2 regions of the Apibacter sp. ESL0404 genome follow, and region 2 is predicted to be linked to the other one. Evidence: riboswitches for the same ligand, from Rfam matches in the RefSeq annotation. Region 2 holds a riboswitch; the other holds the start of a gene.
The links. A riboswitch is a leader RNA that binds a small molecule or an ion and turns the genes downstream of it on or off. The one in region 2 is predicted to bind cobalamin.
Positions count from the first base shown of each region.

Region 1: linked by a shared signal. The riboswitch ahead of GYM72_RS06215 (TonB-dependent receptor) and the one ahead of metE (5-methyltetrahydropteroyltriglutamate--homocysteine S-methyltransferase) in region 2 are both predicted to bind cobalamin.

Region 1 covers NZ_CP048267.1:1,460,732-1,465,138, reverse strand. Annotated here, with positions in the region: gene GYM72_RS06215 (TonB-dependent receptor) at 1-1,385, opposite strand, end outside; cobalamin riboswitch at 1,549-1,748, opposite strand; gene GYM72_RS06210 (MerR family transcriptional regulator) at 1,868-2,200, shown strand; gene GYM72_RS06205 (hypothetical protein) at 2,220-2,456, shown strand; gene GYM72_RS06200 (glycosyltransferase family 2 protein) at 2,541-3,572, opposite strand; gene GYM72_RS06195 (glycosyltransferase family 2 protein) at 3,576-4,407, opposite strand, start outside.
Region 2 covers NZ_CP048267.1:100,316-104,722, reverse strand. Annotated here, with positions in the region: gene metE (5-methyltetrahydropteroyltriglutamate--homocysteine S-methyltransferase) at 1-1,613, opposite strand, end outside; cobalamin riboswitch at 1,806-1,995, opposite strand; gene GYM72_RS00455 (NADH:flavin oxidoreductase) at 2,117-3,217, opposite strand; gene GYM72_RS00450 (SIMPL domain-containing protein) at 3,238-3,969, opposite strand; gene fbaA (class II fructose-bisphosphate aldolase) at 4,053-4,407, opposite strand, start outside.

The DNA.
Region 1 (4,407 bases), 940 kb from region 2:
TTAGTATATTCCGGTTTTAAATTTGAATTTCCAAAATCCGTATAGTATAAATCATTAAATGTTGGCATTCTAAAAATTCTCTTGTAAAAACCATGAATGCTAATATCTTTAAAATGTAAAGGTTGGTAATTTAAGAAAACAGCAGGAGTAAATTCATTTTTGTCTGAAGCTGTACCCATGCTGTTCATGTGTTTCGTTTTATCTTGTACAAATGTACCTAAAACGCTTGTTTGAATTTTAAGTTTATCCCAATAAAAAGCTGTAGCTAAAGCGATCATTTCTGTATTTCTCGAAGGAGAAGCGAAATTTTTTAAATCGGCATTCATTCCGTTATGTTGGTAATCTGCAGATAAAGAAATATCCCAAAAAGAAAATAAAGTAACCAGTTGTGAGGATGAAATATATAGTTCATCTTGCTTATAAGTATTATTAATACGATTGGAAAATTTATTTCCCCAAATAGGGTCATTAAAAACTTCTAAATTTTTATAATGGGTAAAATCATGAGCATATTTAGCGTTTAATGCTATTCTGTATTTTGTGCTGATTATTTTTTCAAAAGATCCCTGCAAAAAGTAATTACGATCCCATTGTTGAGCAAACTGATACCTTTTATAAGAATTTTTTAAAACGGCACCGGGTATTCCTCTGCTTGAATCATAATAATATCCTTTCAGATTCCATTTACCATGAGGTAAGATGCCAAATAAATTTCCTTCTGTTCGAAAAGCACTTATGTTACCATTTTGTCTTACAGCGATCGTATCCCAATTACCTTTCTTTTGTAGAAATTTATATTTTCCATCTGAATTAATATATTCTATAGTAAGAGAAGATGAAATTAATGAGGATAATTTTTGTTCCCATAGGAGGGAAGGGTTACTTAAATGAAACGATCCGGAATGATAGGTAGCACCTATATTAGTTTTTTTTTCACCCGTAAAAACAGGGCGTTTGGTAGTTAAATAGATACTTCCGGCAGAGCCGAAATCTTTAGCGGGTTGGAAAATTTGACTTTTTTGTCCGTTGTATACTGATATTGATTCTAAATTATCCATGGAAAATTTTCCTAAATCAACCATACCATTTTGAGCATTTCCTATGGCTATTCCATCATAAAATACCCCCACGTGTTCGCTTCCCATTCCTCGAATGTTAACAGTTTTCATTCCTCCTACACCTCCATAATCTTTAAGTTGAATTCCTGAAAATAATCGTACAGCATCAGCTACCGAAGAGCTGTTTCGATTTTCTAATTCTTTTCCTTTCAATTCTTGGAAAGGAATTATTCCTTTATCATTTCTTTTTCCCGTTGCCAGTATTTCCTGTAATTCTGTAACAGTAATGCTGTCTTTTTTTTCTTGGGAATAAGATATTGGACTCATCAGGCTTATTAAAAAAGCAAATACACTATATTTATGATTGAAGTTCATCATGGAGTCGAATATCTTAAATTACAGATATAGTAAACTAGTTTCCGGAAAAGTAAACAGGAAAAGTGAATATGAAATGCTTTTAATGTTTCAGCCTTGTTCCACGAAAGCTTGTAAAACTATAGTTAAATTTGGCAGGTATTCTGACTTACTTCATTTTAAGAACCTTCCCAAGAAAGCAACTCCTCAGTGGTATATCTCTTAAAACGTACTAGAAGATTACAGCAGCGGGCCTGTTTCGGATTTTCACCGAATTCCCTTTTAAGATTGCATATTTACCGGTAAATAGCGATCACCAAATTTAGGCAAATATAAATAAATATTTTTAGGGCATCCGTATTGATTATTTGGGTAGTATTAATTAATTCTAAAAAAAGATCAATTTTTTAAACGAACTATAGTAAGTTGAATTAAAAAATCATTAGATTTGAATGATGAACGTACAACTTCCTGAAAAATTATATTATTCTATAGGCGAAGTAGCGCAGGCTTTTAATGTTAATACTTCACTTATAAGGTTTTGGGAAAAAGAATTTGATAGTATTTCACCCAAAAAGAATAAAAAAGGAGATCGTTTTTTTACCCCAAAAGATATTGAAAATTTTAAAATAATTTTTCATTTAGTAAAAGAAAAAGGATATACCTTAGAAGGAGCAAAAGTTGTTTTACAATCACAAAAAAATTTATCCAAAAAAGTTGAAATCATTACTCGTTTAGAGTTGGTGAAGGCAGAATTAATTAAGTTAAAAGAATTATTAGACGAATAAAAATTTAAATAAAGACAATATGAAATTACCTAAGTTTTTAATGGCAGACAATTCGGATTTTCCTGAAGATTTATTTGTTGTGCATACAGAGTTTCCTAGATTTATATTAAATGTAGAAGAAGAAGAGGTTGAATGGTTCGACGATTTGGAAGGAGAAGAAGAAGAGGTAGCTAATGAAGTAAATTCATTGATTCAACAAGCATTTGATTTTTGCGATGCAGAAATCGAAAAATACGAAAATGATGAGGAGGAGTAATGACTTCTTAGATTTATTTATGATATTAAAAAAAGTAAGCAGTTAAATCACTGCTTATTTTTTTATAATTTATCTATTTTGCTTTTAATCATCAATTTCACAACCTTGAATTCGATATTGATGTTTAAACTTTTCTGCCCATTTTTTCCATTCTTCCGGTTTTATTTTTTGATTATTATCATTTTTCAAAAATGATAGGATGTAATCTTCTGAAAAATCCTTAGGAAAGTTTTGCATGGGATCAAATTCATCATTATACCATTTTTCATTGATTAGATAGTTATATTTATTTACATCGAAATTAAATCCATATTTATGATAAGAATTAGTTGCCGATGAAGTGAAAGTTGTTTTCATAACCTCCTCATTCATTTGAGCGATTAGATTTTTATTATGTTTATTTTTTCTAAAATACATTGCTGCATTTAACAATTGTTTTTTTTCATTAACACCATCAATATCATTCCATATTTCAAGCCAATACTCTTTTTTATACATCCCCATAAGAATTGAATTAAGTATCCAATATTTTGCTCTAGTACTATTATTTGCTAATTTTAATCTATATAATATACTGTATAATTTATATTTATTATAAAAAAAAGATTTCATAATAAAATAGGGGGCCGTTATAAGTTTTGGACAAATTGAAGATATGTAGGAGTTAATTTTAAATTGTTCAAATTTATGATATTCCATAAAATTATGATTTCCCAACCATCCAAGTCTGAGTAAAGAAATATTTTCTTTATTCATTATTTCATTTAATTCATTTACATTTATTTTTTTAGTAAACCAAACATCCTCTTCAGTAATTATAAAATAAGGAGTTGATTCTTTAACTGAGTTTATCCAAAGTTGAGTAGGAATTTTAAAACCATTAATATCTTTTCCTGACCTTAAATTTTCTTTGATTGCTTCTTCTTTTTCTTTATAATTTTCAGATTTTATAATTTTAATAAATGGATATTTATTTTTTATTTTGTTTAGATACTTTTCAGGTGTTCCATCATCTAAAACTTTGATAGTATAATCTCCTATAACATATTTCTGAATGCTAGTTAAACATCTATCAAGGTAAAAAGGACGATTGAAAGACTTAATTAATATATCCATGGTTTATAATTTTGAATAAATTTTATATAAAAAAGTAAAAATATATTGATTTTTGGAAAAAAGGAAATAAAGTAAATATTTAATAGAAATAGGATAATTGTTACGATATTTTTTTACTAAAAATTTTAATTGATCTGCATCTTTTCTGTAAAAACAAATTTTCATGGCATATAACAAATCATTTTTATTAATTGGAAAATCTATATCTTCTATATTAATAAATGATTGTGGATTAAACGCATCATAACTGTCTTTACCATTATCTAGATTTTCTCGATAAAATTCACGGGCTTTATAGATAAACAACCATTGCACTAGTCTGTTTTTGGTTTTTGAAAGTGAATGATTGGTTTGTCTGTATGAAATTAAAGTATCAGGTATATTTACAATTTTTTTACCTTCTGAAAATAACCGTAAAATGAGATCATAGTCTTCCGTATAAATCATTTTTTCTCGATAAAAAACTTTTTCATTTCTAAACATTATAGAAGAATGATAGAATAAATTGTTTTTGAGAATGTTTCTTTTTAATTCATGATAATCGGTTAAAGCTATAAAATCATTACAAATAGTATTGTTTTCATCAATTATATGAGCACTGCTGCCTATTAAAAATACATCCGGATTATTCTCCAGATATTCAACTTGTTTTTCTAATCGATTGGGTAATGCAAGATCATCAGCATCTAATATGGCCAAATATTTACCTTTAGCATTTTCAATTCCGATATTACGGGATTTTATAACAAATAGGTTTTTATCGTTGTTAATAAGTATGATTCGGGAATCTCTTATACAGAATTCTTCTACAATCGATTGAGTTTTATCGGAAGAT
Region 2 (4,407 bases):
CCATAAATGATGGGTGGTTTCACACAACGGCTTCCATAACTTTGTACCCATCCGTTTTTGGAAAATGCAACTCCTTCTAATTGTTCTCCAAAATATTCCACCATGTCGTTTCGTTCAAACTCCCCGTGAACCAATACATCTATACCTATTTTTTCTTGGAATCGTATTGTTTTTTCAATTTCCTTTTTAATCAGCTCTTCATATTCTAAAGGTGTTATCAATCCTTTTTTTAGTTTAGATCTCCAACTTCTGACTTCGGATGTTTGAGGAAATGAGCCGATCGTAGTTGTTGCAAATAAAGGCAACTGCAAGGCTTCAGATTGTTTTTTCTTTCGTTCTGAAAATACGGAATTTCTTTTATCTTCTACTTTTTCAATATTCCTTATTTTTTCTTTTACTTTTTCGTTATGTATTAAAGCTGATGTTTTTCTGCTGGTTGCAGCCGCTATATTTTCCTGTAATTTTTTTTGTAAATCCGGGGAATCTTCTTTAGACGCAAGCTTTTTTAAGGTTACTACTTCATCGATTTTCTGTTTTGCAAAAGCCAACCAATTTTTAATTTCCGATGAAAGGGCTTTTGTATCTGTTTCCAATTCCAAGTCAACCGGACTATGAAGAAGTGAACAAGAAGGAGCTATTAAAATTCGGTCTTTACCAATTTTGGAAACAGCTTTTTGAATAAGTTTCAAAGATTTTTCGAAATCATTTTTCCATATATTTCTTCCATCAACGATCCCTAAAGAAAGGATAAGTTTTTCCGGAATTTTATCTAAAACTTCATCTAATTGTTCCGGACAACGTACCAAATCTATATGTAATGCTTGTACGGGTAGATTAAAAGCAAGTGATAAATTGTCTTTCAATCCGTCAAAATAGGTAGTTAGTATTTTATTTATATAAGGAAATTGTTTATGTATTTCTTTATAGGCATATTGGTAGGATTCTTTCGCTTTTTCATCTAAATCCAAAACTAAGAAAGGCTCATCAAACTGCACCCATTCAACTCCTTCTGTCTTTAATTTATTTAGGATTTCTATATAGACAGGAAGAATATTTTTTAGTAAATCCAGCTTATTGAAGTTTTCCTCTTTTTCTTTTCCCAACAACAAATAAGATACAGGGCCTATTATAACCGGCTTTGTATGGATTCCTGCATTTTTAGCTTCTAAATATTCATCAATAATTTTTGTTGAAAACAAGGAAAATTTCTGATTACTTTCAAATTCAGGGACAATGTAATGATAATTGGTATCAAACCATTTGGTCATTTCCATGGCTTTTATATCAATACCTTCTTTTTGATGTCCTCTTGCCATGGCAAAATATAAGTCTAATTCTGTATTTGATTTATCCAGTATTACCTTATTATATCTTTTAGGGATAGCCCCGACCATTAGTGACATATCAAGTACCTGATCGTAATAAGAAAAATCATTAGATGGGATCCAATCAATCCCTAATTTTTGTTGAGTTACCCAGTTTCGGTGCCGGATATCTTTACTTGTTATCATCAGTTCTTCGACTGACGCTTTACCTGCCCAATATTTTTCACAGGCTTTTTTAAGTTCTCTGTCACTACCAATACGCGGATAGCCAAGATTGTGTGTTTGCATTTTTATAACTTTTTAAACGATTATATTATAAAAAGCTCTTATTGCTAAACTTCACAATGCTCTCTTTCTTTGTTAAATAAAATCAAATTTCAAAACAATTTTTGACATACAAGTAAACTAATTATTCTAATGATCTTAAAGTTTCTCGTAGCCCAATTATATTTTTTGTGATCTTGCTTTTACTCGCGAAAGCATTGTCAATTAAGAATAGGCAGGTCTCCTGGCTTATAACATTTTATCTACCTTCTCACCGTTTAAATCGGCAATGGTTTTTATTGATAAAATTTTTTTTAGGTTACTTACAGTTGCGCGTCAGCTCATGATTCACACATGATTCCCTATTAAGTCGTTTTTACACAGCACCTTATTCTTGTTGATAAAGAAATTAAGTAAAGAACTTATATATACAAAGATAAAAAACCTTTGCTTTTATTTCTTTATTAAAATAAATAAAAATTAAAACTTGGTTTTTGTTTTTATTTTACTACTATTTTATGTTTTTATTAGTATAATTCTTTAAGTTGATTTTTAGAAAATCCTTTAAACTCAGATAAGTTTCCATTTTTAATTTTTAATGCCCATTCAGGATCTGCAAGTAGCGCTCTTCCTACTGCTATTAAATCAAATTCGTCCGCATCTAATCTTCTATTTAATTCGTTAAGAAAATTATTAGAAGCCTCAAAACTTTGTCCTTTGAATGCCCCTAAGAAATCCCCGGTAAGCCCCACAGATCCTACACTTATGGAAGGTTTGCCCGTTATTTTTTTTGCCCATCCTGCAAAATTTAAATCGGAATTTTCAAATTCGGGCTCCCAAAATCTTCGTTGCGAGCAATGAAAAATATCAACTCCGGCATCTGATAACGGTAGTAACCATTCTTCCATTTCTTCCGGTGTCTTTGCCAATTTAGCGGAATAATCTTGTTGTTTCCATTGTGATAAGCGTAATATTATAGGAAAATCTTCTCCTACCGCATTTCGAACCGCTTTTACAACTTCAATGGCAAAACGACTCCTTTCGGCCAGGGTAGCTCCTCCCCATATATCATTTCTTTTATTGAGCTTATCCCAAAAGAATTGATCGATCAAATATCCGTGCGCTCCATGCAATTCCAGAGCATCAAAACCTATTTTTTTGGTTTGGTAAGCTGCTTCTGCAAAAGCCTCAATTGTATTTTCAATATCACTTTCGCTCATTTCTTTTCCGCCTTTTGTTTCCCGATTTAAAAGTCCGGATGGTCCCTCAAAAGGCTCTGATGGTTTCCAGTTTTTATGGGCCGGTATTATTCCCATATGCCAAAGTTGCGGAGCTATTTTACCACCTTTAGCATGAACTTCTTCAACCACCTTTTTCCAACCTTCTAAGGCTTGTTCTCCATAAAATACAGGAATATTGGGATCATTGGAAGATGCCGCCCTGCGAACAACGGTTCCTTCTGTTATAATTAAGCCCACTTCGGCCTGTGCTCTTCTTTGATAATAATCAGCTATTTGTTTACCGGGTATTCCATCATAAGCAAATGATCGGGTCATAGGCGCCATGACTATTCTGTTTTTTAATGACAGTTTTTTTGATGTAAACGGTTGAAATAATTTATGTACCATTTTAATTTATATCGTAGTTATTATTTAATTTCATATTCTAAACGAATGGTAATGCTTGCTGTTTTTTTCTTGGATGATACATTAAATGCACCTCCCCAAGAGTAATCATCTTCAGATGAATTTTGAGCAGTTATTTGAAAAACCCCTTGATTGGCATTTTTTAATTTGCCTAATTTACAACCGGCGTTAATTGCTATTTCTTCTGCTCTTTTTTTTGCATCTTTGGTTGCATCTGAAATCATCTGTATTTTTAAATCAGATAATTTAGTGTAGTAATATAAAGGCGATCGGGAATAGAGCTCTACTCCGTTATTAATCAATTCTGTAATTTGACGGGAAAGATCTTCTACTTTTCTCACATTTTTAGATTCTATGGTTATGGTTTGATTTAATTCATACCCCGTAAATATATTTTGATTTATTCCTTCATTGTATCTACTATCATATTGTTTACTTATTTCTACTGAGGAAAAAACTATTTCTTTATCGGAAAATCCTTTGGAAATCAGATATTCTCTTACTTTTTTTCTATCTGCATCTAATTCGGCATAAGCTTGTTTTAAATCGAGATTTTTCTTAGAAAAATCGGCTTTCCATACTATTAAATCAGATTCAAAATCTTTTGTGCCTAATCCTTTTACTGTTATTGTATTGGATTGATTTCTTTTTTGGTAAGAATTACCTAAAAAATAAGCAGCAAGAACGATTGAAATGGACGCTAGTAATGTTGATACTATTAGATAATTTTTCATACTCTCTTTTTTCCAAATATACAAAAAAAGCACCTCAAATAAAGGTGCTTTCATTTTTTATAAATAAAATTTATATTTTTTTACTATAATGTGTTGATATTATTTAAATCTTCAAAAGCTTTTTCCAATCTTTTTGAGAAACCTTCTTCACATTTTCTCATCCAAACTCTTGGATCATAAAATTTCTTATTTGGTGCTTCATCTCCGGTTGGATTTCCTACTTGAGTTCTTAAATAATCAATATTTTTTTCTACATAATCTCTTGCACCTTCGGTATAAGCGAATTGTAAATCTGTATCAATATTCATTTTTACTACTCCGTAGCTAATAGCTTCTCTTATATCTAACAAGGAAGAACCTGATCCTCCATGAAATACAAAATTAATCGGTTTTGAAGGTCCGCCTACTTGTTTTTGAACGTATTCTTGTGAGTTGTGA